2 regions of the Butyrivibrio sp. AE3004 genome follow, and region 1 is predicted to be linked to the other one. Evidence: predicted binding sites of a transcription regulator. Region 1 holds the regulator's gene; the other holds the start of a gene.

The links. The regulator Rex, encoded in region 1, represses fermentation and respiration genes when NADH is low (regulators of the CRP and FNR family bind a similar motif). The targets are predictions, from matches to a motif close to ATTGTTAANTANTTAACAAT.
Region 2: the regulator Rex is predicted to act here: its motif matches at 3,238-3,257, upstream of gap (type I glyceraldehyde-3-phosphate dehydrogenase).

What each region holds. Positions count from the first base shown of each region.
Region 1 covers NZ_JNLQ01000002.1:1,385,536-1,402,402, reverse strand. Annotated here, with positions in the region: gene BV60_RS0109210 (hypothetical protein) at 161-1,174, shown strand; gene alr (alanine racemase) at 1,216-2,421, opposite strand; gene BV60_RS0109200 (bifunctional ADP-dependent NAD(P)H-hydrate dehydratase/NAD(P)H-hydrate epimerase) at 2,437-4,089, opposite strand; gene BV60_RS0109195 (hypothetical protein) at 4,061-4,750, opposite strand; gene BV60_RS0109190 (redox-sensing transcriptional repressor Rex) at 4,821-5,465, opposite strand; gene BV60_RS0109185 (hypothetical protein) at 5,776-6,111, shown strand; gene abc-f (ribosomal protection-like ABC-F family protein) at 6,274-8,271, opposite strand; gene bglX (beta-glucosidase BglX) at 8,378-10,642, opposite strand; gene BV60_RS0109170 (glycoside hydrolase family 3 protein) at 10,690-12,888, opposite strand; gene BV60_RS0109165 (NADP-dependent isocitrate dehydrogenase) at 13,008-14,219, opposite strand; gene BV60_RS0109160 (GntR family transcriptional regulator) at 14,268-14,948, opposite strand; gene BV60_RS0109155 (2-isopropylmalate synthase) at 15,012-16,442, opposite strand; gene BV60_RS0109150 (methyl-accepting chemotaxis protein) at 16,602-16,867, opposite strand, start outside.
Region 2 covers NZ_JNLQ01000002.1:2,117,663-2,134,529, forward strand. Annotated here, with positions in the region: gene tpiA (triose-phosphate isomerase) at 1-655, opposite strand, end outside; gene BV60_RS0112210 (phosphoglycerate kinase) at 778-2,016, opposite strand; gene gap (type I glyceraldehyde-3-phosphate dehydrogenase) at 2,150-3,175, opposite strand; gene BV60_RS0112220 (methyl-accepting chemotaxis protein) at 3,484-5,499, shown strand; gene BV60_RS0112225 (histidinol-phosphatase HisJ family protein) at 5,644-6,474, shown strand; gene BV60_RS0112230 (hypothetical protein) at 6,542-6,778, opposite strand; gene BV60_RS0112235 (GGDEF domain-containing protein) at 6,953-7,675, shown strand; gene BV60_RS0112240 (RNA polymerase sigma factor) at 7,672-8,193, shown strand; gene BV60_RS0112245 (transglutaminase-like domain-containing protein) at 8,196-9,350, shown strand; gene BV60_RS0112250 (type II secretion system F family protein) at 9,368-10,420, shown strand; gene BV60_RS0112255 (hypothetical protein) at 10,425-10,784, shown strand; gene BV60_RS0112260 (DUF4860 domain-containing protein) at 10,781-11,278, shown strand; gene BV60_RS0112265 (hypothetical protein) at 11,351-11,938, shown strand; gene BV60_RS22040 (hypothetical protein) at 11,928-12,341, shown strand; gene BV60_RS22045 (diguanylate cyclase) at 12,419-13,933, shown strand; gene BV60_RS0112280 (DUF6465 family protein) at 14,041-14,295, shown strand; gene BV60_RS0112285 (ParA family protein) at 14,317-15,075, shown strand; gene BV60_RS0112290 (fibronectin type III domain-containing protein) at 15,138-16,867, opposite strand, start outside.

The sequences.
Region 1 (16,867 bases):
TCTCTTACCTCTTGTCATCGTTTTTTCGTTAAGCTAAAATAAGAACATGATTTCAGTCTTTTTTGAGTTCCTGACAAGGGGACTTATATGGATAATAAAAAATATATTTGATATGATCGCCTTTTTCCTGCGCCAGTTATTTAGACTGCTGCGCTTATTTTTGGTACTTTTACCAATATCGGGTGCTGTTTACAGTATTTTCTTTTTTATTCTTACCGTTGAGATTATAGCCGGCGAATCTGTTTTTTCATCAATTATTCCAATTGAGCTTGATGCTTTACCGGTTCGAGCACTAATACTTGATACCCTGGTCGGATACCTCAATCTGTTATCCGGATATGGGGGAACTCTTATGTATTTTATCCTTATTCTCATCCTTTTAATACTCATTTTACCTATTTCCATAACCTTTATAGCAATAGGTACATTTGTATATGCAGTAAAGTATCTTCTTGTCTTTATCGTTGCTGATTTGGCATTATATCTTTTGGGTAGTCTTATACCCGGAAAAACTCCGGGTAAAATATTAAAAAGGCGCTATAAAAGGCTGTTCCCAAAATCAGGCAGACGTCTTGATGAAAAAAGCTATAGCAGATGGCTTGATCGTCACAGTGAAGAATTTGATGACGACAGCTATGGAAAGACTTCAAGAAAGAGTCCTCTTGAAGAATTTTACGAAGAGACAGAAAATGACTACGATAATGACAATACATATGATAATGACGATGATTTCTATGAAAGTGCATATTCAGACGATAATTTTGAAGATGATGATTATGACGGCTATATAGAAGCTTCAGATTATTATGAAGATTCTTTTGAAAAGTATGACAGAAAACGATTCCCTAATATTCGAAATCGGAAAAGAAGTCATGATCTATTTTTCAAAATCTCTGAGGACGACCTTGATAATACCGATGATACAGATGAGTATGATGATCTTCGTATAGAAGACAAACGAAAAAGCAATAGGGAAAAGAAACAGCAGCAAAGCAACAAACCAAATTCTGTATCCTCGTTTAACTTTTTCGCCGGCTGTACTACGCTTGAATCAGCCACAAAAAAATACAAATCTCTGGTAAAGCTTTACCATCCTGACAATATGGATGGCGACACAACCGCTCTTCAGGAGATAAATGTCCAGTATAATTCAATAAAAAAGCGACTTAGCTGATAATTTAAGCTAAGTCGCTTTTTTCTTATAGAAAATCACTATCACACTTCATAAGGCTTTAAAATTTTACCCTCTTTAGCATAGAGTCTCGGAACTCTGTGATTCAGATTACAGGTGAATTCATAATTGAATCTGCCACTTAATTCTCCGAGCTCCTCAACCGTTATCTTTGCGACTTCATTATCACCATAACCGGATTCAGCCCGGCCTATAAGTATTACTTCATCGCCTTCCTTAGCATTTGGTATTGAAGATACATCAACCATAAACTGATCCATGCACACTCTGCCAAGTATTCTGGCCTTTTGGCCATGTATAAGCACATAGCCTCTTCCTCCGGAAAGACTTCTGGGATATCCGTCGCCATATCCGACAGGAATCGTTGCTATTCTCATGCGTCTGTCAGATACAAATGTTCCGCCATAGCTTACAGGCGTATTTTCAGGAATATCCTTAATAAAAGATATGTGACTGTAAAGTGAAAGTGCCGGTTTTATGCATATCTTATCTCTGCTCACCTCTTCGGAAGGCCACATTCCGTACATAGTGACACCGCATCTAACCATATCCATATGCGCTTCGGGCATATCAATTATGCTTGCACTGTTTGAACAATGTACAATCGGGATCTTATAATCATTATCTGCTTCAACCTGAGTAACAAAATTCCCGAATTCCTTTAACCTGTTATGCGCATCAGACAGATCTGCTTCATCTGCTCTTGCAAAATGAGTAAATATTCCTTCAACCTCAATGCCCTCTGTTTTAAGAGCTGTCTTTATGAAATTTTCACCGTTTGCGTCAGGTCTTATTCCGATTCTGCTCATGCCACAGTCAACAGCTATATGAACATGAAAAATCTCATTTCCTCCCTGCGCTCTTCTCTTTTTTACTCTTTCAGAAAGGTGATTGAGCATATCGTATCTGAAAACAGCAGGCCTTATGTTTTCTCTTAACATTCTCTCGTAAGCATATGGAAATGTATATCCCAAAACCAGAATCGGTTTGCTTACTCCGGCCTCACGAAGCTCAAACGCTTCCTCCGCTGTTGCCGTTGCAAATCCCCATATATAGGCATCATTTTGCAGCATTCTCGCGATAGGTACTGCACCGTATCCATATCCGTCTGTCTTTACAACTGCAAGCATCCTTGTGTTTCTTGGTAGCGAATTATACATATTTTCAACATTTTGTGAAATCGCATCCAAATCTATTTTTGCATAAACTCTTGAAAATTCATCCAGCATTATTTATTGCCTCTTTTACAAAATATTACTTTGTCCGGAGAAAATATCCCTGAGACCTCCGGAAATGTCTCTGGCAGTCATACCCTGCCTTCCGTTTTTTATCGCAGCCATATCTCCGGCAACACCGTGCATATAAGCACCAATTGCAGCAGCTTCGGTAACATTTGAAAAACCCGAAACCACAAGTGCACCAATAAGTCCTGCCAGCACATCTCCGCTTCCTGCGGTAGCCATTCCGTCATTTCCACTGAGATTAATAAAACATCTTTCTCCATCAGTAATAAGACTTCTGGCATCTTTACATATAATACACGCATGAAATTCTTTTGCAAGCTTTATGGTTTCATCTATCATACATAGTCTGCAATCATGTATGTTTTTATCTATAAGTCTGGAAAACTCAGCAAGATGAGGTGTCATAACCATATCCGCTTCGTAACCGCAAATAAGTTTTCTTGTTTCCTCATCATCAGATATTATGTTTAGCGCATCAGCATCCAAAACCAATGGGAGCTTTGCATTTTCCAAAATTATACTAAGGATTTCTCTTCCTGCCTTTCCCTTTCCGATACCCGGACCGCAAACAACGGCATCGGACCATAATAAAGCATTTAAAAGATTATCTTTTGCAGCTTTAAATACTTCGCTTTCATTTGTATCAAAGTCTTCCTCGCAATATATATCTGTCATTGCCTCTGGAAGAAGTGTTTGAACCGCAGAAAGATTTGTCTTTTCAGTAAAGACACGCACCATTCCAGCGCCGCTTCTCAGGCAGCTCTCTGCGGCCATAATACATGCTCCGCTTATTCTCTTTGACCCTGCGGCAATAAGAACTTTTCCGAAAGATCCTTTGTTACCTGCCGGATTTCTTTTCGGAAGTAAAAGCTTAGCCATTTCGGAAACATCAGGTATATCTATATATTTGAACCTTGGAGGTTCATTAAGAAATCCATCATCGGTAATTCCTATATTTACAATATGAATCTCTCCGGAATGAGCAGCCCCTGGATAAAAAGCACAGCCCATTTTCAGAAAGCCGAAGGTAACAGTTTCATCAGCACAGATTGCATGTCCCTGAACCTGACCTGTATCTGCATTTATCCCTGTAGGTATATCTGCAGAAATTACGTGAGGTGCTTTTTCATCAAAATCCTCCTTCGAGTAGTTAATCTCACATACTGCAGATTTGTAGTCACCTTCAAGATCTCTTGTGCAACCTATACCAAGCATGGCATCAACAATTACCGAACTTCTTTTAATCTCGTTATTTATACTTGAAGCATCAAAATCAATCACTGTAACACCGTAAGACAGGGCAATTTTCAGCTGCTGTTCACATGCTTTTGTTCTCTTTGAAGAAGCTGCTTTTTCATTCAGCTTGTGGTTGACAAGCACAAGAACAACAGGAATATCATCCTGATGCAGAATTCTTGCAGCAGCTATTCCGTCACCACCGTTATTTCCGCTTCCTGCAAATATCAGCACTCGTCCGCCTGCGGGCAATGACTTTTTTACATATTTGCATATAGAAAGCGCCGCCCTTTCCATCAGAACATCCTGAGGGATTCCAAAGTGATCTATCGTAGCCTGATCACATCTCTTCATTTCGGCAGCGCTTACTACATATCTTGAGTTTTTATCAACTATCGGTAAATTTTTCTTCGTCATATATTATCCCATCACGTTCTTCCATTCCCGGCTTTACAATAGGGTGCCTTCTTTCCGGATCGTATTTTAAGTCAAACAGGTCTATAACTTCAGGGCCAAATATATTGTGCATATATGAATAAACGTTAAAATTTTCTATCTCCTTTTCCTGCATCCGTATAATATTCTTTTTTAGCTGGACCCTTACCTGGGATACCCATTCATCAATCGCAGTTATTTCAACTGTATTGTCATGTATCCTTTTGTAAAATAGCTCCATAGTTTCAACCATGAGCTGATAGTTAACCTGGTATATTTCCCTGGGAAGGCCAAGCATTTCATCCTCACAGCCTTCTATTTTCTCATTACATTCCTTGATCAGCCTCGTGTGGTCATCCATTTCGGCTTCAAGCTTTTTTCTTTGTTTTGGATTTTTGTCAGCGTCATCCCTTAAAACAACAATTTCTCCAAGAAGCTTCTTTTTAAGACGTTTTATGTCTTTAATCTTCTCTCTTATTTCTTCCTGCTTTGCAACAAGCTTAATAAGCTCAGCCTCAATCCCTTTAATTTTTGCGGTCTTGGGGCTTAGTGTAAAAAGCTGTTGCCATTTTTCATCTTTGAAAAGGATAGGCACATCCTTTCCAATAAGTGCATCGGAATAATTATTGTCGCTCTTGGCCATATCGGAATCCTCATGCTCTCATCTGTAAACGCATGGTTTTAGCTGTCTTCTACCGGTCTGAAACCGATTCTTACTTTTTGTGGGAACTTTCATATCTGTCAATACTGTAAGACAGCTTCATAAGTGAATCCGAAAGATGAACATTTTCAACCTGTACATACGGTGGAACTTCAAGATCTACGTGTGCAAAATTCCAAATTGCTTTAATACCGCATTTTACAAGTTTATCAGCCATTGGAACAGCCTGATCCTTCGGGATTGTAAGAACAGCTATCTCAATTTTGTTTTCCCTTACAAAACTTTCGATCTCCTCTATGGGCCTTATCTCTATATCACGAATCTTCTTTCCGTGAAGATCCGGATTTAGATCAAATGCACCTTTAAAAATAAAACCTCTGTTAAAAAAATTATTATAACCTGATAACGCCTGCCCCAAATGTCCCGCACCTATGATAATAAGTGTGTGCTCTCTACCAAGCCCTAATATTTTTCCTATCTCTTCATAAAGATATTCTACATTGTATCCATAACCTTGCTGCCCAAAGCCTCCAAAGTTATTAAAGTCCTGTCTTATCTGAGAAGCAGTTACCTTCATGATATCGCTGAGCTCCTGAGAAGATATGCGGGTAATTCCCTGATCCTTGAGTTCTCCGAGATATCTGAAATATCGTGGCAGACGACTTATAACCGCCTGAGAAATTTCTTTTCTCGCCATGTTTCCTCCAACCATGTATTTCTCCGAATATATTGCGCTTTTAATATTTTGCTCTAAAAATCCGGATATTATAATTATACTATCTGTTAAAATATAGTCAATGTAGACAAATGAATACACAATAAGGTTTTGCTTTTATTTTTTGAAGTAAAAAAATTCTTTCAGCATAGATATTTACTGATAAAATAACTTTCGACTATAAGTGAATTTGTTTTTTCTTTAATAACAAATTTATAAATAATTTCTAATTACCCTTTATAATACAAGTATGTGACTATGTCGTTTTTTAAGTATATGAGGTCATAAAATTATGGGAATGTCTATTGGCGGATTAGGCGGATATAACGTCTACCAGGCACAGCCTATGAATATGTCTTTATCAAATCAGGCACCTGTTTCAGATGTCTATGATAAGCATAAGGCTGTGGGCGACATTGCAACAGTTGCTCCCGTTGTATACCCAAATGCACAGGAAGTGAAGGTTGGAGAAGTCGCAAGCACTGATGGTAAGGAAGAATCATTAAAGGTCAATCAGCAATTTAACCAGATTGCATCTAAGTTTGGCAGTGCTACAGTTGGTTATGGGCGTGATCTTAGCGGTTATTCCTATGGACAAAGCGGCGGATCTTTTGATGCTTTTGCCTGATATATAATTCAGGAAAGACTCGTTAGACGCTCGAAGAAATCCGGAACATCAAAATCCCGGACATATATAATCTTTCAATTTACAAACAGAGTTCTTTTAAAGTTGAAAGATTATATATGTCCGGGACTTTTTATCCTGATATTTCATGTAAATCAATGGTATTTATTCACTTAGTGTTGCCCATTCATCATAAAGAATGCCAAGTCTTTCCTCATTAGCGGTCAGTTCATCGGATAGCTTTCGTACTTTTGCAAGATCCGTTGCAACAGAAGGGTCCAGAAGTTCTTCATTAATCTTTTCATTTCTTTCCTCCAGTTTTGCAATCTCATCTTCACATTTTTTTATTGCAGCTTCCTGTTTACGTTTTCTGGCAGCTTCTTCTTTTTGTGCTTTCCAGTCTGCAGCTCCCGTACTTCCATTATCAGATGGAGCCGTCTTGGAAGCGCCTGCAAGCTTACCGAAAGAGCTACCCTGCGCAGCTTCGGAAGCATTCATATCTATTCCCCTTCCAAAGCTTGAAGCATTACCGCTTTCAGTGAGCACCCTGTTTGTCTGTTCCTCACAGTGTTCCATGTAATAATCGTAATTACCCAAATAATTAATCAATCTACCGTGAGTCAGGTCAAGTATTCTTGTAGCTGTTTTATTAATAAAATATCTGTCGTGGCTGACATAAAGTACCGTACCTTCATAGCCGCTTATAGCATCCTCAAGAATTTCCTTACTGGTTATATCCAAATGGTTTGTAGGCTCATCAAGAATCAGAAAATTCGCATCTGAAAGCATAAGCTTTGCAAGTGAAACTCTGCCCTTCTCACCGCCTGACAGATCACCTATTCTTTTAAACACATCATCTCCGGTAAACAAAAATGCGGCAAGTGTGTTTCGAATCTCTGTATTATTCATAGTAGGATATGCATCTGACAGTTCTTCAAATAAAGTTTTTTCATCATGAAGAACCTGATGTTCCTGGTCATAGTAACCAATATGTACTTTTACTCCCAGAGTTATCTCACCGTCATCCAAAGATTCCATGCCATTTATTATCTTAAGCATGGTTGTCTTTCCTGTTCCGTTATCGCCGATAATAGCAACCTTTTCACCGCGCTTTACATCAAAGCTAATGTTCTCAAACAGCTTCTCACTTCCAAAGGATTTCGATATGGAATCCACATGCATTACGTCATTTCCGCTTATACATGAAGGCGTTAACGTTATTCTCATATCATCGCGAATTTCCGAAGGCTTTTCGAGACGCTCTATCTTATCAAGCATCTTCTCTCTGCTTTCAGCTCTCTTGATACTTTTTTCTCTGTTAAACTGTTTTAATTTTTCAATAACTTCTTCCTGATGCTTTATCTCAGCCTGTTGGTTAAGGTATGCCTTGAGCTTTGCAGCTCTTATCTGCTCACGTTTTTTTGCATATGCAGTATAGTTTCCGATGTAAACATCTGCGCTTGTCTGATCTATTTCAATAACCTTCCCGGCTATTCTGTCAAGGAAATATCTATCGTGTGAAACTATTAGAACCGCACCCTTATAGTTCATAAGATAGCCCTCAAGCCATTTAATGGAATTCATATCCAGATGGTTTGTCGGCTCATCCAGAATGATCAGATCCGGACTTTGTAATAACAATTTTCCAAGAGCGACTCTTGTTTTCTGTCCGCCGGAAAGAGTGGAAATCCTCTTATCAAATTCCTCCTCTGAAAAGCCAAGTCCCTTAGCTACTCCAACAACTTCGCTTTCCCAAGCATATCCATTCTTTAACTGAAAATCATGATTCATCTGAGCATAACGTTCCATGAGTTTATCAAGTTCATCGCCTCTTAAAACGTTCATCTCCTCTTCAGCTCTTCTGATTTCCTTTTCCAGATCAATGACATCACGCTTCATTTCCCTAAGCTCTTCATAAATACTGTGAGCACTGTCAATGTTCTGATTCTGAGCAAGATAACCAACGGTTGTATCTTTAGAAAGAGTAACCGTACCGGTATCAGGTGTAAGCTCGCCTATCAGCATTCGGATAAGTGTAGTTTTTCCTGCCCCGTTTATTCCAACTATGGCTGCTTTTTCATTATCTTCAATATGAAAAGTAACACCCTTTAAAATATCTTTTCCATCAAATGACTTTGATAAGTCGTGACAATTTAAAATCATAAAATCACTCCAAAAATAATGTGTGCCCCAAAATTTTTACGGGCACACATTAGATTATCACGAATAAATATATTGAGCAAATGCCATGTACTTTATATGTCTGTACTTATTCAAGTACAAAGTCCGCTTCATTCTCCGTCGCTGAGTCGACACCTATAAATACTTTGAATTTTCCTTTTTCACTGTCATACACATTATCTATCGTCCAGAAGCGAAGCATTTCCTCATTTATTTCAAAAGCTACCTCTGCCTCTTCCCCAGGGAACAGTCTTACTTTCTTAAATCCCTTAAGTTCCATTTGGGGACGTACTCTGCTGGCAGAAATATCTCTTAAATATAACTGCATTGTCTGTGTTGCCGGTACAAGACCTGAATTTTTAACTTTTACAGACGCTGTAATTTTGTCTTTTTTCGAACCCGGGACTTCTTTTTTCAATGAAGTTTTGTCAAGAACGATATCTGAAATCTCAAATTCCGAATAAGTCAGACCGTATCCAAAGGGATATCTTGCCTCATTTGGGCAATCAAGATACCTTGTAGTAAAATCGCCTGGTCCCTCTTCAGGCTTTGGTCTTCCTGTATTAAACGCATTATAATGTATAGGCGCCTGCCCTACCACCCATGGGAAACTCATTGGAAGTTTTCCCTGAGGTGAATGTATTCCGCTTAATACATCCCATATTCCGTGTCCGCCTTCTGTTCCCGGTCTCCAGCAGATCATAAGCGCATCGGAGAGCTCCGGAATATGCTCAAGATCAAGCGGTCTTCCTGTAAAAATAAGTGTAACAAGCTTTTTAGCATTTTTTCTGATTCCATAAAAAAGCTCCATCTGTATATCCGGAAGCATGATATCAGCACGGCTTGTGGATTCTCCTGACTGTCCTAAATCCTCACCCAGGCAAAGGACAACTGTGTCTGCCCAGTTTGCAACTTCCATTGCTTCAGCGTAAAGTCTTTCATTTGTCTCTTCAAAATCATCATCGTGATATTCACCATTACCTATTACCGTATCATTGTCGAGGACGGTGCTTCCTTTTGCTACCCGCACTATTGTGTTCTGCTTATCATCCGCACTGATTGCCTTATTCATTCCAAGATAAAGACTTACTTTATCTGCCTCTCCCGCAGCCTCCATGAGTGTAACATTCTTTTCCGGATCAAGTGATAAAGCCCAAGAGCTGTGAAGCTTCTTTTCAACTGCGTAAGGACCGATAATAGCAATTTTCTTATCTTTAAGAGGAAGAGTTTCTTCCCTGTTTTCAAGAAGAACCAATGACTTTCTTACAGCATCCCTTGCAACGTTTCTGCTTTCTTCAGAAAGTGCTATTTCCTTATGTCTTTCATCACAGGCTCCATGATACGGATCTTCAAAAAGGCCCAGATCGTTTTTAAGATTAAGGATACGCATAACAGCTTCATCAAGTAATTCTTCCTTGATCTCTCCGCTATTAATTAATTCCTCAAGATTAGCAGCATAACTTTCGGTGCACATGTCGATATCTACGCCTGCTTTAATTGCAAGTTCCGCAGCTTCCTTTAAGTCCTCGGCAAATCCCCAGGGCACCATTTCACCAATAGCTCCCCAATCAGAAATAAGAACTCCGTCAAATCCCATTTCTTTTCTGAGGACATCACGCATAAGCCATTTATTGCCCGAAGACGGTACACCGTTCAGGGTGTTGAAGGACGTCATCACAAGTCTGGCACCTGCATCTATTGCTTTATTATATCCCTTTAAATACTGATCTCTTAAGGCATATTCCGAAAGCTCACAATTATTATAATCACGCCCGGCTTCCGCTGCGCCGTATGCGGCAAAATGCTTCACACATGCAGCCACATGTTCTTTATCGGAAATAGAATCACCCTGATAACCTTTTACCATGGCAGCAGCCATTTCACCGTTTAAATACGGATCTTCTCCTGTTGATTCCATTACTCTTCCCCATCTGGCATCTCTTACAAGATCAACCATAGGTGAAAAGGTAACCTGAATACCATCTGCAGCAGCTTCCTTCGCCTGAATTGCAGCACCCTTTCTTGAAATCTCGGGATCAAAGGTTGCTCCTTGTGCCAGAGGACATGGAAATACGGTATCATGGCCGTGAATTACATCAAGCATAAACAGCATTGGTATATGATGCGGATGATTTTTTACATATTCCTCCTGAATTGCTTTTACCTTATCCGCACCGTTTACTCCCAAAATACTCCCCGCAAGTCTTTTTGCCTTATCTGTTGCTTCATTTTCGGCAATACCGGTGACAGCAGCGTCCTTTTCAAAAGACCACCCGGGTATCTGCACCAGCTGCATTATTTTTTCTTCAATCGACATATCTTTTAAGAGTGCATCTAAATCTTCTCTCTTCATTCTGTACCCTCCGTATCATCTATGAAAATTGTTTAAGTTAATAAGTTTTAATCAACTCTGTTTCTTACATATTTTTCCCATCTGTCATCCTTTATCTGGCCGCTCCAGTTAAGACCAAAGCCAAAATCGTATGAATTACCTGCAGAATCAAGATAGGGATCATAATCAAAAGGAACATCCTCAAAGTGTTCTTCTACTGTTTCCATATTTTTCGGAAGACAAACAGGAAGCATAGCTGACGGCTCAGCCTTACCGCTTATTATAGATAATACAGCCCCGCTCTCAACTCCGAAATTAACCAAAACAGCATCAGCATATTGTTCAAATTCAGCAACAATGCAGGGATTATTCATACGAATTGAAACTATAACGGGCTTATCTCCCATAAGCTCTCTTGCCTTTATAACAAGATCAAGATCACTTTCATTTGCAGCTTTATTTGTTTTTCCTTTGTAGGATCTGTTTGAAGATTCCTCCCTGAAATCTCCTCCTGCTATACTGTTATCACGTGCTTTATCAGCAGTATATGGTCTGTACATTAGTGTGACCGGTCTGTATCCGGTTTCTTCCGTATAACCATCGCTTATTGGACTTTCAATAAAACAAATAGCCATATCTGCCTTTGCAGGATCATCTGTTACATCATAGAAAGCTTCTACATCATTTTTACAAGCTCCCGGGATATCCAAAGCTTCAATCATGTTTCTCATAAAGCCTTTATGCGCTTCAATATGTCGTCCGGGTATATAAACTTTCATTCTTTCCTTTACAGGAAGAACTCCGTTATTCTTAACCATGACTATGCTTTTTATCTGCGCTTCAAAACCGGCCTCAACGAACTCATCATAACTTAGAGTTTTGCTGCTGCTTTCAGGATCAAGGTATGGATTCTCAAAAAGCCCGCACCTGAAACTGTTTAAAAGAAGTCTTTTCGCACTTTCTTCAAATCGTTTCCTCATTTTTGCTTCACCATATCGCTCACAGCCTATACGATATGCATCCAGAATGGGGTTAATGTCATTATTTCCGCCAAACTGGTCAACTCCGTTTTCAATTATGCAAAGATGTCTTTCAGCTTCGGATAAATCTTCCATACCGTAACACCTTGAGCCAAAGGAATCAATCTTATCGGAGGGATCCTGTGTTATTCCCCAATCTGTACATATAACACCATCAAAACCGTATTTTTCCCTCAGAAGATCGCCAATTATATATTTGCTATAGCTGTTTCCCACATTTTTTCCTGAAGGGTCTACTCCATAGCTGATTGTGTAATAAGGCATTACTGCAGAAGCTTTTCCTGTACCCTCAAGATTAAAAGCACCCTCAAGAAAAGGCTTTAAATGCTCGTCTAAGTTGTTTCCCGGATAAACAGCATATTTTCCGAATGCATAGTGAGCATCACGTCCCGCTTCACAAGGACCACCTCCCGGCCAATGCTTTACCATTGCAGCTACGCTACCTGGCCCCCAACCGTTTTCATTATCATTCTGAAGTCCTTCACAATATGCTTTTGCATAATCAGTAACAAGTCTGCTGCTTTGACCGTAGGTATCGGAGACTCTCATCCATCTCGGCTCGGTGCCAAGGTCAATCTGCGGTCCGAGTTCTGTTGTAATGCCCAGTGCTCTGTATTCCTTAGCCGCTATCTTTGCAAATTTTTTCACAAGATCAGGATCGAAGGTTGAAGCAAGTCCAAGTCCCAATGGCCATTTACTTGTATCTCTTGCTTCTGTCTTAAATTCTGCCGAAGCACTTCCCGCAGCATGCCTTGGGTCTGAGCTTGTGTTTACAGGAATACCATGTGGCATCTCTTCACATAATGCCTGCATTTCATTATTCCATTTTGCAGCAACCTCACCATTTTTCAGTTTCATGGCAAGAACATACCTGACATGATCTTTTGTCAAAAACTTTCTTTGCTGATCTGTAAGTTCAAAATCCTCTGCTCCGCTTTCCTCGAAACTCTTACCGCCCCTATAGGTTGCGCCGAACCAATCACCGGAACTTGCAGGAACAACCTGATGTGCGCTATACATCATTAGACCGGCAATTTCTTCAACGGTAAGTCTTCCGGCAAGATCATCTGCTCTTTCTTCGGGTGTAAGTCTCCAATCCTCATAAGGTAAAAGTTCTCCCGTACGTTCTAAGTCCTTAAAGAAAAGGCCGTCTTTTTCAATTATTCCGGCACTAACTGTACCTAAAGACGGACCATTAGGATTATTCACAATTTTAATTTTGACCATGCATAATACCCCCCTTTTGACTGTACCCAATGTAATAATAATAACATACTGCACCGCCAATAAGAAAGAATGCACTATAAAAGGAAAAGCCTTCCCGATCCGGAAAGGCTTTAACTCTTTTATTTTGATATTTTCTCGTATGTTTCTCTGATTGCCTTAATAAACTGCTCTGAATTTAATTTCTTTGCATTAGGATTACTTGTGATCAGAACAAGGTCACCTGTCATCTTACCGCTTTCGATTGTTGAAAGTGTTGCTTTTTCCATCTTATCAGCCCAATCGATAAGTCCCTGTATTTTGTCAAGTTCACCGCGCTTTCTCATAGCTCCGGTCCAAGCAAAAATAGTTGCTACAGGATTTGTTGATGTTTCTTCACCCTTTAAGTATTTGTAATAGTGACGTTGCACAGTACCGTGAGCTGCTTCGAACTCGTAAATACCTTCGGGAGAAACAAGTACAGATGTCATCATTGCAAGCGATCCGCAAGCTGAAGATACCATATCACTCATAACATCTCCGTCATAGTTCTTACATGCCCAGATAAATCCGCCCTTTGACTTCATTACTCTGGCAACAGCATCATCAATAAGTGTATAGAAATATTCTATTCCTGCAGCATCAAATTTATGTCTGTAATCACTTTCAAAAGTTGTATCAAAAATCTCACGGAATCGTGCATCATATGTCTTGCTGATAGTATCCTTAGTCGCAAACCAGAGGTCCTGTTTTGTTGAAAGCGCATATTCAAAGCATGCCTTTGCAAAGCTCTTTATTGAAGCGTCCTTGTTATGAATACCCTGAATGATACCCGGTCCGTCAAATTCCTGAATTGTCTGTCTGATTTCCTTACCGTCGGCACCTGTAAATACAAGCTCTGCCTTTCCGGCACCGGGAACAGCAATCTCAACATTCTTATAAACATCACCGTAAGCATGACGGGCAAGTGTAATAGGCTTGTCCCAAGTCTTTACATTAGGTTCAATTCCCTTAACAAGAATAGGTGCTCTGAAGACAGTTCCGTCGAGCATAGCACGAATTGTTCCGTTAGGACTCTTCCACATCTGCTTAAGGTCATACTCTTCAACTCTGGCAGCATTAGGTGTGATCGTAGCACACTTAACTGCAACTCCGTATTTCTTTGTGGCATTAGCACTGTCTATTGTAACCTGATCATCTGTCTCGTCGCGATATTTTAACCCCAGATCATAGTATTCACTCTTAAGCTCAATATAAGGCTCAACAAGCTCTTCCTTAATCATCTTCCAGAGAATTCTGGTCATTTCATCTCCATCCATCTCAACGATTGGGGTGGTCATCTGTACTTTCGACATAGTGTCTCCTCTCTTTAGTGATTTTTATATTTTATGTCCTTTTGCATCTTATGAAAACTTTTCCAAAAGCCCATTCCTTACCATATTATCATATGCACTGCGCATGTGCCTATTGGCAATTTCCTCAGCTCTGTCAGGATCCTTGTCGCGAATCGCTTCCATGATCGCACGATGCTCATCATTGCAATCCTTGCCTCTTTTTCCCGCAAGTGTTTTTTGTCTTATCTGCCATACATATTGATGATAATCCTTTAACAGATGTTCAAGCATTTTTGAGTCACAGGATTCATATAATATTGTATGAAATCTGTTATCAAGCTCTGCCAGCTGGTCAGAATGTCCTTTTTGTTCATGAAAATCCGCAAGATAGACAATCTCTTCAAGTTCTTCCATCTGTTCGGGAGTAATATTATCACAAGCCCATCTTGCGCATAAGCCTTCAAGCCTTGATCTTATCATATATATATCCCGGATATCCTTGGCACTTATTCCTACAACATAGGCTCCTTTATTAGGAATAATCTGAACCAGCCCTTCAAGTTCCAATTGGCGCAGCGCCTCTCTAACAGGAGTCCTGCTGACTCCCAGTTCCTTTCCGATCGCTACTTCTTTTAATTCCTCATGATCAGAATATTTACCATTAAGAATATCCTCACGGATTCTGTGAAAAACCCTTCCTCGCAGGGAGTATTTATCAGTTACTTCCTGTTTTAAATCCTTCTTATCCATATTCCCTCATCTATTAAACTCTTGGAATAATAAATTTCATTATTCTATATATTTATGAAATCATTAAGAAAGCTTTATAATTTCACCATCAGTTACTTTTATACCGATAAGCTCTGATACCTCATCTATTTTCTTAGTAAGCTCTTCATCATACATTACTGTAACACGGCCGCTTGCATATTCACCGTCAACCCATTCCTTTAATATCTGAACAAGCTGATTGTCCTTACCGATAGCTTTATCTCCCTTTAAATGATAATGAACATTTATCCAATGAGCTATTCCCGCAAGACCCGATGTATTGGAAACAGCACTTACCGGCGGCCTTCCAAGGAACTTATCAGTATCAAAAATATTGTATATTTCCTCGTTTTTAAGAAGTCCGTCAGCATGAATGCCTGCTCTGGTAACATTAAAGTTTTTACCTACAAAAGGTGTCTGAGGGGGAATATGATAACCAAGCTCCTTCTCATAATATCTTGCCAGTTCAGTAATAACCTGAGTATTCATACCGTTAAGAGTTCCCTTAAGCTGTGCATATTCAAATATCATAGCTTCAAGAGGAGTATTACCTGTTCTCTCACCGATTCCGAACAATGAAGCATTCACGCCTGAACATCCATATAACCAGGATGTTGTTGAATTTGTAACCGCTTTATAAAAATCGTTGTGACCATGCCATTCTAAAAGCTCACTGGGAACACCTGCATGAGTATTAAGTGCATAAATTATTCCCTGAACACTTCTTGGAATAACGGCACCTGAAAAATTAACGCCGTATCCCATAGTATCGCAGGCACGAACCTTTATCGGAATTCCATACTCCTTACGAAGCTTCATAAGTTCTACGCAGAAAGGAACAACAAACCCATAAATATCTGCTCTTGTAATATCCTCCAGGTGGCATCTGCAGGCAATGCCTTCTTCGAGACAATCTCTGATAATACTAAGATAATGATCGAGTGCCTGTTTTCTTGTCATCTTAAGCTTCAGGAAAATATGATAGTCCGAACAGCTTACAAGGATACCTGTTTCCTTCATTCCTATCTCTTTAACAAGCTTAAAATCTTCCTTACTTGCTCTTATCCAGCTTGTAACTTCAGGGAACTCATAGCCTCTTTCCATACACTTATAGACTGCATCCCTGTCTTTTTTACTGTAAAGAAAAAATTCACTGGCTCTTATCATTCCATTTGGTCCGCCGAGTTCATGAATCATATCATAAATCTTTACAATCTGCTCAGTCGAATAAGGTGCTCGTGACTGCTGTCCATCGCGAAATGTTGTATCTGTGATCCATATATCCTTTGGCATATTGTGAGGAACAATTCTGTCATTAAACGGAATCTTAGGCACCTCATCATAAGGAAACATATTTCTGAAAACATTGGGTTTTTCAACATCATTAAGAATATACATATGTTCCTCAATCTGTAACAGATTGTTTTTATCATTCATAGTTACTGGTCTGTTTTGAAATGTCTGATCCTGCATTTTATTCCTCCTGTGAAAACTTCCTGATACCTTAAGCAAAAAAGTTAATGTCTTATGTTTGCATTATTGTATACAATAATACTTTGCATGTCAACGCTTTAATGTAATAAAGTGCAAAAAAAACGGGAAAGATATTATCCTTCCCGGAAGCATTCAGTATTACCTTAGTTTAAACTGATTTATTATTCTTGTGAGATCTTCTGACTGTTCAGTTAGTTTTTGCGAAACGTTACTTGATTCCTGGGCGGTTTCGGAATTACTTTGGACAACCGCTGATATCTGATCAATGCCATCGTTTATTTCTTCCATACTTGAAGCCTGCTGTTGTGCCATTTCACCTGTCTCGGAGATCATCTCTGTTATCTCAGATACAGAATCCTGCATTTTTTGAAGAGCGGCCTGTGTCTCACCAACAACGTCATTTC
Region 2 (16,867 bases), 730 kb from region 1:
CATTACCTGCATTCATTGATCCGCCGTACTGGATACGAACTTCATCTGCTGTAGCCTGATCGTAAAGCTTAGCAATAAGCTCACGGATGAAAGCACAAACTTCTTCAGCCTGATCAGCTGTAGCTGTCTCGCCTGTTCCGATAGCCCAGATAGGCTCGTAAGCGATAACAAGCTTTTTAACCTGATCAGCTGTTACACCACTAAGATCCCATGTGATCTGTCTCTCAATCCACTCCTTGTAAGTGCCTGCCTTACGAAGTGCAAGAGACTCACCGCAGCAAAGGATAGGTGTAAGGCCGGCAGCGAATGCCTTCTTAACCTTAGCATTGATAAGGATATCATTCTCACCGAAGATATCTCTTCTCTCAGAATGTCCCATGATAACATACTTAACACCTGCATCTACAAGCATGGGTGCAGAAATCTCACCTGTGAAAGCACCCTTGTCCTCAATGTAGAAGTTTTCAGCACCAACATTAACGTTTGTGTCCTTAACAGCCTCTACTACAGGAACAATATCAATTGCAGGAACGCAGTATACTACGTCTACATCATCATTTTTAACTAAATCTTTAAGCTCAGCAACAAGCTTTACAGCTTCAGAAGGTGTCATGTTCATCTTCCAGTTGCCGGCAATAATTCTTCTACGTGCCATTTAAAAAAGTCTCCTTTTAGGTTTTTTCATAAGGAAGTTCGACTCTCGCTATCGCCAGGTCGAACTAAGTAGTACACCTGGCTCGAAGAAACCTCGCCAGGTGATTACTTATCGCTAAGTGTTCAATCTTTATCGTCAGCAGCTACTACGCCGGGAAGCTCCTTACCTTCAAGGAACTCGAGGGAAGCACCGCCACCTGTTGAAATGTGGCTCATCTTATCAGCAAAGCCAAGCTGGTTAACAGCAGCTGCACTATCACCACCACCGATGATTGTTGTAGCATCTGTCTCAGCAAGAGCCTTAGCAACAGCCTTTGTACCTTCAGCAAGTACAGGGTTCTCGAATACGCCCATAGGTCCGTTCCAAACAACAGTCTTTGCGCTCTTTACAGCATCTGCGAAGAGTTCTCTTGTCTTAACGCCGATATCAAGGCCTTCCTTATCAGAAGGGATTGCGTTTGACTCAACGATAGCTGTCTCAATATCAGGATTGTCGATAGGATCCGGGAAACCTGCTGATACAACAGTATCAATGGGAAGAAGGAGCTTCTTGCCGTTCTTCTCAGCCTTCTCCATCATTTCCTTACAGTAATCAATCTTCTCGTTATCAACGAGTGAAAGACCCACTTCATATCCCTTAGCCTTAAGGAATGTATAAGCCATACCACCACCGATGATAAGTGTATCGCACTTCTCAAGAAGGTTATTGATAACATTAAGTTTATCAGCAACCTTAGCACCACCAAGGATTGCTACGAAAGGACGAACAGGGTTCTCAACAGCATTGCCGAGGAAGTCGATTTCCTTCTGCATAAGATAACCAACTGCGCAGTTTCCGCCCTTCTCACGAACAAACTTTGTAACTACAGCTACAGAAGCGTGTGCTCTGTGTGCAGAACCAAAAGCGTCACATACATAATCGTCGCAAAGATCTGCAAGTTCCTTAGCGAAAGCTTCGCCGGCGTCTGAAGGCTTTGTCTCTTCCTTACCACGGAAACGTGTATTCTGAAGAAGTACTACATCACCTTCGTTCATAGCCGCTACAGCAGCAGTTGCATCAGCGCCTGTTACATTGTAGTCAGCAACGAACTTTACATCCTTACCAAGCTTAGCTGAAAGGCTCTTAGCAACAGGTGCAAGAGACTCGCCTTCATTAGGGCCATTCTTTACTTTACCAAGGTGTGAGCAAAGGATAACCTTACCACCATCCTCGATAAGCTTCTTGATTGTAGGAAGAGCTGCGTTGATACGTGTTTCATCTGTGATCTCGCCATTCTTAAGAGGTACGTTGAAATCACAACGAACAAGTACTCTTCTGCCCTTTGCGTTGAAATCGTCTACAGATTTCTTATTAAGTGCCATTTGTTTTTCCTCCTGGATAAATAAAATAATGAAAAAGGTCCGGTCCATTAGGACCGGACCTCTCTATAGATCTCTTTGAAAATGATTCATAAGAAAGTTCGCATCATGCAATCGAGATAACCTCGAACGATAATTACTTAACGAACTTCTCGAAGTACTTGATTGTACGAACCATCTGAGATGTGTATGAGTTCTCGTTGTCATACCATGAAACAACCTGAACTTCATAAAGATCGTCACCAATCTTGTTAACCATTGTCTGAGTTGCATCGAAGAGTGAACCAAATGTCATTCCAACGATATCAGAAGATACGATCTCATCTTCGTTGTAACCAAATGTCTCAGGATCTGAAGCATTCTTCATAGCTGCGTTGATTGCATCTACAGTAACTTCTGAGCTGCTCTTAACTACAGCGAAAAGAAGTGTTGTTGAACCTGTCGGAACCGGTACTCTCTGAGCAGCGCCGATGAGCTTGCCATTGAGTTCAGGAATAACAAGGCCGATAGCCTTTGCAGCACCTGTGCTGTTAGGAACGATGTTAACAGCGCCTGCACGAGCTCTTCTAAGGTCACCCTTTCTCTGAGGTCCGTCAAGGATCATCTGATCACCTGTGTAAGCATGGATTGTTGCCATGATACCGGACTGGATAGGTGCGAAATCGTTAAGAGCCTTAGCCATAGGTGCAAGGCAGTTTGTTGTGCAAGATGCAGCTGAGATGATGTTGTCATCAGCTGTAAGTGTCTCGTGGTTAACGTTATATACGATTGTAGGAAGATCATTTCCAGCAGGTGCAGAAATAACAACCTTCTTAGCGCCGGCATCAATGTGAGCCTGTGCCTTAGCCTTTGATGTGTAGAAACCTGTGCACTCAAGAACAACGTCTACACCGATCTCACCCCAAGGAAGATTCTTAGCATCAGCTTCCTTATAGATTGTGATCTTCTTACCGTTAACTGTGATGGAATCATCACCGTAAGAAACTGAATCAGCATATTTGTACTTACCCTGTGAAGAGTCATACTTAAGAAGGTGTGCAAGCATCTTAGGATCTGTAAGATCGTTGATTGCTACGATCTCTGTTCCCTCATGCTCAAACATCTGTCTGAATGCAAGACGACCGATACGGCCAAAACCATTAATTGCTACCTTTACTGCCATTTTAAGTCCTCCTAAAATGATTAAAAATAATTTATTTGCTGTTACTAATTCTTTACAACATGATTGTCAAAAATTTGACAGCAAATACATTTTATCTGACTTCTCACTTTTTTTCAAGTAATCTTTGCCCAAAAACATAAAATAATCACTTCATAGCATCTCTTAATGTACTTTATACAATTTTTTCATACTTATTTAATACACGCACAATCAATAATATACTATATTTTAAGTAACATCTTAATGTTATTTTGTGATGAAATCTTTCAATACATCGCAATTCTCAGTTTTCATAATTGGAGGTAGTTATGGGCACTAATTCTAAAGCTTCAAAAAGTAATATCTATGTGGGAAACAGTATTAAAACAAAGCTGATTGTTGTTATGCTTCTTGTTTGCGCAGTTCCCCTTATTATCTCATCGGCGGTAAGCTACAAGACTTCAACCGACAAGGCAATGACTGATGCTCTCTCTTCCATGAGCTGGGAATCCTCATATCTTGAATCAGAGTGGCAGGGAGTTATTGATAATAATCTGAAAGCAATACAGGCGGTTGCAATGGCTCCTTCGACAGTTGCCTTTATGAAAGCACAGGATGATGAAGGTCTTAGGGAAGTTGAGCTTCAATATCTGTTAAATGTGGATACAATGATGGCCGACAATTCGCTTACTGTTCTTACAGGCGCAGACGGCATGCAGGTTCTTAGAACAGAAGGTAATCTTGTTGATGTTGCTTCAAGAGATTATTTTAAAAATGCAATGGCAGGAAAAACCGACATTTCAGATGTAATTGTTTCAAGTGCCACAGGTGTACGTCAGGTCACTTTTTCCTGTCCCATAAAGGATACTGACAGCGGTTCTGTTCTTGGTATTGTTCAGAGAAATTATGATTTAAATGACTTCCATGATATTCTTGCAAAAGAAAGTGAGGATGCATTTATTGTTGACAGAACAGGTCAGGTTGCAGCTCATTCACAATATGAGATCACTGAGGAAAACGAAGAAAGCCGCGCAAATTCGGTATTCATGACTTCAGGTCAAAGGAGCGGTAATTATGAAGCCGATACAGGAAAAGGGTACAGAGCTATCGTTACTTATGTAAAGAACGATGCTTCCGATTGGACAATCTGTGCTGCAACAAACACACAGAAGGTTAATGCGGCAGCAAGATCCTCAGCCCTTATAGTTATTGCTGTAGGCGTTGTAATGCTTATCATAGCTTGCATTATTTCAATAAAGATGGCATTTTCATTCACAAATCCCGTTGAGGCAGTAAACGAATCACTTTCTCAACTGTCTGACGGAAGATTCCATAAGGTTAATAAATTTGCAGACAGAAAAGATGAATTCGGTGAGATGGTCCGCAGCACCAATGATGTTATCGAAAAACTCGATCATATCGTTACAAATATAAAGGAATCTGCAGCTACAGTCGGTATGAGCTCAGAAGAACTCTCCGATACTGCCAACCAGATTTCTCAGACAGCCGAAGACGTATCTAATGCAGTACAGGAAATCGCTTCCGGCGCTACCCAGCAGGCAGATGAAATCCAGAGTGCTTCCGAAAATGTCGGAAGAATCGGTGATGCTGTTATGGATGTACAAAGTTCTACAGATAACCTTTCAAATATAACTCAGAAGATGAAGGAAGCATCGGAGATTTCAAGCAAATCCCTTGCTTCACTTCAGGCATCCTCTGCTGACATGACCAATAAGATTGATGATATTTCAAATACCATCTCCGCTACTCAGGAGGCAGTTGCAAGTATCAACGACAAGGTTGAAGGAATCTCATCCATTGCATCCCAGACAAACCTCCTTTCTCTCAATGCTTCTATTGAAGCAGCAAGAGCCGGCGAAGCAGGAAAAGGCTTTGCAGTTGTTGCCGAGGAAATCGGAAAGCTTGCAGATGATTCCAAGAAGATGGCAGATGATATCAGAAGAGAAATGGATATACTACTCGAGCAGAGTAGCGCAGCCGTTTCTGCGGCAGCCGATGTAAAACAGGGGAACATAGACCAGCAGGTTGCACTTGGTGAGACTCTCGATGCTGTAAACGGCATGCTTGAAGATATCGGAAGCACAGTAGGTGGTGTAAGTCTCATCTCTCAGGGTGCAAATACCTGTGATTCCTCCAAGAATGCTGTTGTTGATACTATGAGCGCACTATCCGCTATTTCCGAAGAAAATGCCGCTTCCTCAGAAGAAACGGGAGCATCAATGCAGGAGCTCTCCGCTACGGTTACTACTCTTGCATCTTCCGCAGATTCCCTGAAGGAAATCGCCGAAAAGCTCAATCAGGAAATGGCCTTCTTCAAATCATAAAAATTCGCACTCACATAATAATAAATAATTTGGTGGCAGTCGATACAACATCGGCTGCCACCTTTTTAATGCATATTTTAGTTTTTTATACTATTATGTAATGGTCAAAATTACATATAGCTTAACATCATGGAGAATTTATTTATGTCAAAAATATTACCTGCGGATTTTCATATGCACACGCATCACTCCGGTGACTCAGAAGCTCCCATGGAGATGATGATAGAAAAAGCACTTCAAAAAAAGCTCCCTGCCATTTGTATTACGGAACACATGGACATGGATTATCCTTCTACTCCCGATCTTGCTCCGGGGATTTTTGAAGTCAATACCGATGAATACATGAGTGAACTTCTGCAATATAAAGCCAAATACACAGGACTTATCGATATATTTTTCGGCATTGAGGTAGGACTCCAGCCTCAGATTGTTCCACAAAATCTGGACTATATAAAAAAGTATCCCTTTGATTTCGTGATCGGATCAAATCACGTCTGTCATGGTAAGGACCCCTATTATTCTTCCTTTTATGAAGGACGTTCCGAAAAAGAAGCCTTTACCGAGTTCTTTGAGTCAACGCTTGAAAACATACAGCTTTTTGATGATTTTGATGTACTCGGGCATTTGGATTATCTTGTCCGTTATGCCCCGAATCTTAATAAGAATTACAAATATGAAGATTATGCCGACATCATTGACGAGATACTAAAAACCCTTATAGCTAAAGGAAAAGGACTTGATATAAATACTAAGTCCATCTACTCAGAGCCGTCTCTTGGGGAACCCAATCCTTCAAAGGCTGTCATCCTGCGATACCATGAGCTCGGTGGACAAATTCTGACCTTTGGGTCCGATGCTCATAAACCCGAGCATGTAGCCCTGGGTTTTGACACAGCAGTTCATATGGTAAAATCCTGCGGTTTTAGATATTACACACGCTTTGAAAAAAGAGAAGCAAAATTTATCAAATTGTAAAAATCCATAAAAAATCCCGGACAACATGCACTCAATGACATTGAACATGCACTGTTCGGGATTTTATTCATATATCTCTTTCAACTGTAAGAAAACATTCTTCCGCAAGTTCGGTTTCTTTTTCATACAAAAGCTCTTTTAAATAAAAGATATGGAATCTTCCGGGGAATGACATTACCTCTCTTTTGGGTGCTCCAAGCTTAATAAGTCTTCTTCTCAGCTGGCTGCACTCATCAAGATACAGATATATTCCAAGAGTTGTCAATATCATAAAAATCAGCATAAATATGTATAAAATCATCATAGTAATCACCTCAATAAGATTATACTAAATTACATTTTTCATATGTTTGATTTCCCGAATAATTTACCCTAACTTTATTTTAAGTTTATGGTTAATGCATAGTTTTTAAATAACCACTCCTTATAATTATTAAGTAAGAAAATGTGCATTTTATGCCATTGAAGGGGGATTTTAATGACCTACAGACCAAGGCTTGTACAAAAACTACGCAGGGCAAAGGCCATATTTTTGGCTGTTCTTATTGTGCTCACTTTTATATATCTTTTTATCCTTATCATAAATCAGGATTTCCGGAGTCAGATTTTAAAGAATGTCTTTTTTACTATTTCATTCATAGTAACCTGGCTCTGTCTCATTATCGGTTTTTCGTCAATTTTGACAGATTTTATCATACTTAAAAAAAGTTCGGATATTGTAAGAGAATTAAATGATCTCTCCTATCTTGACAGACTTACAGGCCTGCCAAACAGATACAGTATTGACAGAATCTCACAAAAATATGACTCGCCCGAAAAGCTCTCAGACCTTGGATGTGTTCTTCTAGTAATCAGTAATCTCAAGGAAATAAACAAAGAGAACGGACGAGCAGGCGGAGACAGAATTATCTCGGATTTTTGCGCCATTCTTGAATCCGTTGGAACTCAGTACGGACTGATAGGAAGAAACAGCGGCAACGAATTTCTGGTCATAATAGAAGAATGTGATGACAACACATTGGAGCTTTTTACCGGTGAACTGGAAAGACGAGTCAGAAATCATAACACTATCTCGCCGGAGCTTCCGATTGTTCTCTCATACTCCGCAGTTTTAAGTAAAGATTTATCCGCCGATCATTTCTACACTTTGATAACGGGAGCCTACAAACAATTTGAAACCGCTCCGTCAACGCTCTCATGAAGCACATAAAAAACGAGGCAGGTGATCAGATGTTTATAAACAGAAAATCCGCAAAAATTCGAAAACTCGTCATTGGGCTTTGGAACGATGATTCCGAATGTTTTGCGCAGCTTTATAACCTCACGGTTGATGATACCTATAACTATTGCAGACACATACTTGATAACGACAGGGATGCTTTGGAAGCGGTAACTGAGATTTATTCAGTAGCACTAAAAAATATCATAAAGCTGAAGGACCCTGCTCTTTTTAGCGCATGGCTAAGACGTATAGCCTTTGATGTATGTTATGAAAAGACAGTACAGGATTCAAGAGCAGACCTTTATACTCTGCTACATCCGGCAGAGCTTTTGTCATTATCGTTTTCAGAGAGACAGATTTTCTTTCTCCATGATTTTAGCGGTCTTTCGGAAAAAGAAATCTCAAATGCACTTCACATAAGTAAAAAGCATGTTGAAAAAATTCTTACCCTTGCCAGAAGCCACATGATGGAACTTAGAAACCTGCAAAGAGTCTGAATATGGAATACATTAATAACAAGAAGAATCAATTTCATATAAGTGAAGACAATGCTACAGGAGTACTTCTTGAAGTCCTTAAACGAACAGGAAGGAATTCGGATTTTCTTACAGAGGATACCGAAAACAAGAAGGATGACAAACCGGAAAAAACAGTACCTGATTATTATACGGTAAACATACTCTTAATCCTTGCAATGCTGGTGATTGTTATTTCCACGCCAATACTTCTCTTCATGCTCCCAAGCGGTCCTGTCATTGACCCTGACCGTGAGCTTGCAGCAAAAGCAATGGCCAACAGAGAAAATTACGATACCACGGTTTTGCCAAAAGGACTTCGCGATAACACTCCGATGTGCCTTAGACCTTTTGCCGGAGGAAAAGATATTCACAAAAACGATCTTGCCATAGTGGATGCCACAAACGCTTCGGACGGTTATCTCGTAATCCGTTACATTGGCGATTCCGGCAAGGTAAAGCTTCGAATTACAGGACCGGATGAAATTGTTTACACATACAACCTGGCAACAGGCGGCGGTAAGGATGAGGTTTTCCCACTTCAGGCAGGCGACGGAACTTATCTTGTATGTGTGTACGAAAACCTGGCCGCAACTCAGTATGTAACAGCTTTTTCAGAAAAAATCGATGTTACACTAAACGATAAATTTTTACCCTTCCTTTATCCAAATCAATATGTTGATTTCAATGAAGGTAATCAGGCAATAGCCTACAGTGAATATCTGGCTTATACAGCAAATGACGATCTGGAGGTTGTTTCCAATATCTACAACGCACTCATAAGCAGCCTCACCTACGACTATGAGGAGGCAGAGACCGTACAAAGCGGATACATTCCGGATGTAGATGAGGTGCTGACCACAGGTAAGGGAATATGCCTGGATTACGCCGTACTCATGACAGCAATGCTGCGTTCACAAAAAATCCCGACCAGAATGGAGGTCGGATATGCAGGCACAGCCTACCACGCATGGATCAGTACCTATATAACCGATATAGGATGGGTCAACGGTATGATTCACTTTGACGGAAAAGAATGGTCACTGATGGATCCCACCTTTGCCTCAACCACAGATAACGAAAAGCTTGCCAGCTTTATCGGAGATGGCAAAAATTATCAGACCAAATACATTTACTGACCAAAGGAGAAGGGAAAATGAAGCAAAAGCCAGCAAAGCTTTTATCCGATTATGAGATTTCCGTTTTTTGCAGACAGATGGCTCTGCTTATTAAGGCAGGAATAGCACCGCTTGAAGGTATTGAGATCATGCTTCAGGATTTTACTTTTGAAGGCGATGATTCAACGCTCAGAACCATTTCACAGATTCTGAGTTCAGGAGAAAAATTCCATATTGCTCTTCAAATGACCGGAGTTTTCCCGGGCTACGTAATACATATGGTCACAATCGGTGAAGAATCCGGAAATCTTGATTTGGTAATGGAATCCCTTGCCGATTACTACGAGCAGGAGGATACGATACGTAATAATATCAGCAGTGCAATCTCCTATCCTCTCATCATGATCGGAATGATGATCGTGGTCATCCTGGTGCTCATAACTCAGGTGCTCCCCATTTTCAGCCAGGTATTTGCGCAGCTTGGTACAAGCATGAACACTTTTTCAAGATCGCTTATGTCCATAGGAAATGCACTTAACAATTATTCCATCTTCTTTGTTTTCCTGATGGTTTTGTTTGCCGGCGCATGCGTTTTCTTTGTAAAAACAAAAAATGGCCGAACAGCTTTCCGTTCAATCGGAATGCACATTCCGCCCATAAAAAAAATCTACAATGAAATATCAACTGCCAGATTCGCCAACGGAATGGTCCTGACTCTGTCCAGCGGTATGGACACCTACGAAGGTCTGCGTCTTGTGAGCAAACTTGTTGAATATAATGAAATGGCGGCCAAAATTGATACCTGCCGCTCACTAATAGCTTCCGGGGACAGTTTTCCGGAAGCACTCCTTGAATCCGGAATATTTAACAGGTTCTATTCCAGAATGGTTGCTATAGGTTTTCAATCAGGCTCGATGGATACCGTAATGCAGCAAATAGCCAGAAAATACGCAGATGAAACTCAGAGAAAAATGTATAACTTCATATCCATTCTTGAGCCGACACTTGTTATCATACTCTCACTTATTGTAGGGCTGATACTGTTGTCAGTAATACTTCCTTTAATGGGAATAATGTCATCAATAGGATAACTATATGGAAGAAATATCTTTGAAGAAAAAAGACAATTTCATATTAGGGCTGCTTGGTTTTATCATACCTACCGCTGTGATTGTTTTTATTCTCGTGATTTTTTACACAGGAGTGTCACAGATAGGTGAAAGTACTATAGAAAAACAGGAAAGCAGTCTCCATACGGCAATTGAGCGTGACATTGTACAGTGCTATTCCATAGAGGGAATATATCCTCCCAGTCTGGAGTACTTGGAGGAGCATTATGGTCTTATTTATGACAAAAATATGTTTTTTGTTGACTACAGACCTATTGCATCAAATATATACCCGGATTTAACCATTCTTTACATTGGCAAAAAGAGAGCGAGACTTAGTCCATGAAAAGAGATTACAAAGGAAGACATACTGTGGATATGCTTTTTGTCATAGCACTCCTTTTTCTGTTCGCAATGGGAGCGCTTATGCTTATTGCGCTCGGCTCAAGCATCTACAGGAGAGGCGTTGACACACTCTCCGGGAATTATGACAGAAGAACAGCATATGCATACATAACAGAAAAATTAAGACAATGTGATAAGCAGGGAAATATCAGCACAGACATTTTTAATAAATCAGGTGCACTTAGAATTGATACCATAGAAGGCGATGTAGCCTATGTCACATATCTCTATGAATATGAAGGTGCACTGATGGAGCTTTTTGCAAGAGCTGATGCCGGAAATCTCCCTCCGGAATCCGGACAGAAGATCATGGATATCCAGGATATGGAGATTTCTACGAAAGGCAAGAATTTACTACAGATAACCATCACTCTGCCGGATGAGCAGGACCTTGTTTTTATAGCAGCAAAGCGATCGGAATTCGTTCCGCGTTAGGTAACGATACAGGCAACCAACTTTACTATGTCAGGAATCAACATACATTTATTGAGGAGACAAAACTAATCCATGGACAGAGCAATGCATAACAAAACGAGTCTCTTCCTGATGGAGCTCATCATAGCGATCATGTTCTTTTCAATTTCGGGGGCAATCTGCGTCCAGCTTTTTGTGCGTGCTCACACCCTTTCCGAAGCATCAATTGAAATGAACAACTCTGTTCTTTGGACCCAGAATATTTCCGAAGTCTTTTACGGGTACTACGGAAGCCTTCATGAGATATCCGATTTTTTCCATGATGACTCAATAATACTGGTATCTTATGAAGACAATCCCGAGGTCGGAACACTGGTTATGTTTTTTGATGAGGATTTCGAAATCATCACTTTCCCAACCGAGGAAGGTGCCCTTGATGATGCAAAATACGAGCTTCTTCTCTGTATCTCAGAGCTTCCCGCTTCGGAAGTTTACGCGGATACTGCTGCGGACAAAAGTCGCATGAAGGGCAATGCCCTGCTTGGTGAGATCACAATACTCAAGATGGAAAACGGAGAAATAATCGATCAGTTGCCACCGAAGAATGATCCTCGTATCATCTCGGACAGATTTGTTGATTTTTATATAGGAACCATGGAGGATCCCAGATATGAAACGTAAACCGGTCTACAGCACCCATATAGGAGCTGCATCCATACTGTTGATATTTCTGGTGCTCAGTCTTATATCCTTCGCAGCACTAACCCTTGTAAATTCAAGGGCTGATTATATCCTCAGTAAAAAAATGAGCGAAAGGTCCCTTGCCTATTATGGCGCATGCCATGAGGCAAACGGATTTATTGCGGCAAACGATCCCGTCTTTTTTGAAAATGATTTTGAAAAAGTACCTGATTCGGAACTTGGAAAAAGCATTCCCCTCAGTGATATTCAGACGCTTGACGTAAAAATAAAGCCTTCGGGAAACGAAGGCAGCGATGCTCTTTCTTTTGTAATAACAGAGTGGAAGGTTGTAACACACGATGAAAATATTTTCATTGATGAATCACTTCCCGTACTTAAATAATTTATTACTTCTTGCACGCAAAAATACAAACACTCAGAAATCTTATGAAGTAATAAACACGGCTTAGAGGAATAAATATGCCAAATAAAGCAAATTTTGATATTCGAAGTCTGAGAAAAGAAAATAAAATGATTATCGAATATTTTCAAAAATGCAAACCTGCCATCGAAGAAAACAACAGGTATATGCTCCGTAAATCCTGTATGTATATTTCAATGGTCCTTATTGTCATGATTGTTGTGGCAAAGCTTCTTGTGCCCGGCTTTAAAATAAGCCTCGCGCATTATTTACTTTTGCCTCTGCTTGGAGTTTTCTTCCTGATCAATCTTTATACAAAAAAAAAGAAAATCATGCCTTCAGTCATGACTAATGTTTTGTGTCTTACGTTTTATTTCATTCTGTTCATTCTCTTTATCTTCAGAGATATGACATCAGAACCCGGCTGGCCAGCCATGTGGTTTCCGCTGTATCTTGTTGTTTTCCCGACGGTATACATCGCAAGAATGTACAGATATGGCATTTTTGAATTTGTACTGGTCACAATTTTTTGTATATGCTCGTATTTTTATAAATCGCCGGAGATTTTCGAAAGAGGCATTTACTTGGCACTTGCTTCTTACGTTTTATCAATGCTTGGCGCTCATATCATTCTGGAAGTGCGCTCTCAGGAGGGGCTTGCATTTGAGGAACTGACAAAAATAAGTACAATTGATAAACTTACTTATCTTATGAACAAAGGTGCTCTTTTGTCCTCAATCAGCACCTATTTTGAAAGAAGACGCCCGGGTGAACCCTGCGGTATGTGTATTATTGATGTAGATAATTTCAAACAGGTTAATGATAATTTCGGACACAATATCGGGGATCAGCTCCTTTCAAACATAGGTGATCTACTTAGAAAAAGCTTTCGCAATTCAGATTTTATCGGTCGTTTTGGCGGTGATGAATTTATAGTTTTCATGCCCGGACTTGCAAGACTCGACTTAGTAGAAATGCGATGCAGAAGTTTGCAGATGATGCTCACTGATCTTAATCTCGGAACAGGCACCACCTTTTCTTTAAGTATTGGTGCCATTATTGACACCGGCGATCATCCCATGAGTGAAGTATTCAGAATGGCCGACGATGCATTGTATCAATCAAAGCTAATGGGAAAAAACTGCGTGAGCGCATGGGTAGTTCCACAAACAGAAACCTATGACAAGCCTCTCATTCTTCTTGCATGTCCCGAAGCAAGTCAAAGAGCTCCCTATTTTGTAAAAATGCAAAGTGAGTATTATTCCATCATAATGACACATAGCGGTGATACTGCATTAACATATCTTAGCCAGTACCATGACATTATCCGTCTGGTAATTGTTGACCTTGATATTGAAAGAATCTCAGGCGAACAGGTCGTACACTATATCAAGGATCGTGCAGGCTTTAATCATATACCCGTCATCGCCGTTGCATCTGATGAGACCTCTTTTATTGAAGCTCGTGGTGCGGGGGCTGACAGAGTATTCTTCTCAAATGACAATCCCACTATATTTATATCTGCTATTAACACACTTATTAACACTTCTTCCGCAAACAAGGATTCTTTATGAACAAATAAAAAAATAGTAATCCCCCGTACAATTTGGTACAATATATAGTATATTTTTAAACAATACATCTATATAATGAATAGTATAATCCTAAAGGGGGAATTAAAATGGCAAGAAAAAGTAGCGTTGAGAGGGCTGTTAAGGCTACAGGAGGCTTTTCAACAGCACAGAAAAACATTGTTGTTCAGTACAATAACACCGATCACAGAATGGATGATATTTTGGAGCAGATAAGAGCTGATGTCCTTTCAAAGAATATCAGCGAATCAGATATTTCCAAGGTTGATGTGTATGTTAAGCCTGAAGATCACAAGGTTTTCTATGTTGTTAACGATGAGATCAACGGCAGTATTGATTTCTAATATAGTTATGGAGGAGGATAAATGGCAACAATTTTTGTAGTCGCCAACCAAAAAGGCGGTATTGGAAAAAGTACAACGGCAACCAATCTTGCCGGAATTCTGGGGAAAAAGAAAAAAACACTTCTGATCGATGCTGATCCTCAGGGAAACAGCAGCAGCACATACGATGCAAAAATAGAAGATGTAGCAACACTTTACGATGTTATTATCGATTCAGATAAGCTTCCGATTTCCGAAGCAATTCAGCATACCGAAAACGGAGATATTGTCGCATCCGACCCTCTCCTTGTTAAAGCCGAGAAGATGCTTGACGGTGATCTCGAGGGATTCTACAGACTTAAGGATGCTCTTGATAATCTTGAAGGATATGAATATGTTGTGATAGACACTGCTCCGTCACTTAACATTATTTTATATAACTGCCTAATCGCTGCAGATAAGGTAATCATCCCGGTTACTGCAGATTCTTACGCAATGCAGGGTATTCAGCAGCTCTACGATACCATAATGTCCGTAAAGCGCAGGCAGAACAGAGAGCTCTCCATAGCAGGTCTTCTTCTCGTCAGATATTCCGGAAGATCCAATTTGGAGCGTGAAACCAGGGAAAATATAGAACAGATTGCAAAGCAGATGGATACAAAACTTTTCAAAACTGTTATCCGTGAATGTGTTAAGACCAAGGAGGCTCAGGAAGCCAGAAAGCTCCTTATCGAATATGCACCAAAGTGTAACACCTGTCTTGACTATCAGGACTTTGCAAAAGAATTATTAAAAAAGTAAATGCTTTGCGTATATAAAGTAACTCCGGTCATCTGGAAATTCCTGATGACCGGAGTTTTGTTTTATTTTACTTTTATTTTAATCGTGTCTGTTGTTTTTTTGATCTTGCCCTTAGCTCCTACTGTTACGCTAAATTTGTAGGTTCCCTTCGGTGCACCCTTCTTAAACTTAACAGTCACATTTCTTCCCTTAATCTTAATTGAAGTGTTGCCATTGTCTGCGGAAAGATCCTTCACTTTTATCTTACCCTTAGAGTTTTCGATTCTGAAGGTTACTGTCTGAGCCTTTTTCTTTAATGCTCTTGCAGACAGTTTGTTCTTATCGTAATAAATCCAGGCTTTATTGCTCTTTTTCTTATTGGCAAGTTTCCAGTTTTTATCAGCTTTGCCAGGGTCCCCTGTCGTATTACCGGGTGTACCTATTGCAGGAGCTGCGGAGCCGTTATTAGTGCTACCCTGCTTATTACCTGCTCCTTCATTTGACTGTTCCTTCTGACTGTTTTTATCTGAATTATTGTTTCCGGAATAGTTATATCCTGAATTATTACCATTGCTGCCAGATCCACCTGATTTTCCGGAGTTATTTCCTGTACTGCCGCTCACACTATGTCCGTCATATGTTGTCTTTGTTGCTATAGCTTTCTGGAAATTGGTACCAGTCTCGTCTATATAAATAACGTCTTTGTAGGTACTGCTGTTTCCGTAGTTGTACCATATTGAATCAAATTTAATAGCAAATACATACTTAGAATCAGCCTTAAGACCATATATTCTGGTATTGGTATAAGGATAATTTACTACGAGTGCTGTGTAATCACTGTTTCCTGCCATAGCAAGAGCCTTTGTATAGCTTGCCTTTACATCGTTTGCAGAGTAGTTTTTCGGAAGTTCTGCATAACCTATTTTTGCTCCCTGACCATAGGTACCTGACTGAGTAAGCTGAGCATAATGGTTGTTAAAGGCAGTCTGACCATAGAAGCCTGCAAGAGCTCCTGACCAGTCAAGGTATGCTTCACTACCATCTCTCGTAACTGTTCCGTCATACATGTATGCTTTTACTAAATTCTTTTCAACCTGAGTACGTACCTGACTGTCAGTTAACCCACCTTCTGTCATGATGCCGGTCTTGAAAGGATATATCAGGTCGCATCTTGAATTTGTCTTCTTATAGCTACACTTCATCATAACCAGGTAACGTGTAGCAGGCTTAAGACCTGTAAAGGTATAGCTTTTCTGAGAGGGATCTACGGTTATCTTGTTCTTTGAATCTATCCTTTTAACTGCCTCTCTGGCATTTGGACCAAAGTTTTTGTTTGGACCGTTATCCTCCCTGTCCTTATAGGGATCATACTGCGCTTCTTCCACGCATACCAGACATATCTTAGATTCACCCTGTCCCGCTCTTATAACCATAGATGCATCCTTCTGGTCTGACCAATCTACTGTGATCGAGTCTTTTCCGGATTTGGTTACAAAAGCAACCGAATCACCGAAGCTGGTAATATTTGACAGATATTTGTTTCCGACAACGGGATCCTTACGCTTATCAAGAGTGGTTTTTGCCGGTACATTCGGATAAATTTGAGAATCATCCGTACTCTTTGTTTTTATATCAGATAAGGTAAAATATCTGAAATCGTTTTTATACTTATAGCTTTGACCATTCTTTTCACTGTAGCTAAATCTGACTGCAGCAACAAATGTATAGGAATGTCCGGGCGTTAAGCCTCTCATTGTATAGCTTCCCTGATTTGTTGTAAGTCTGTAGTATTTTTTTCCTGCAATTTCTTTTG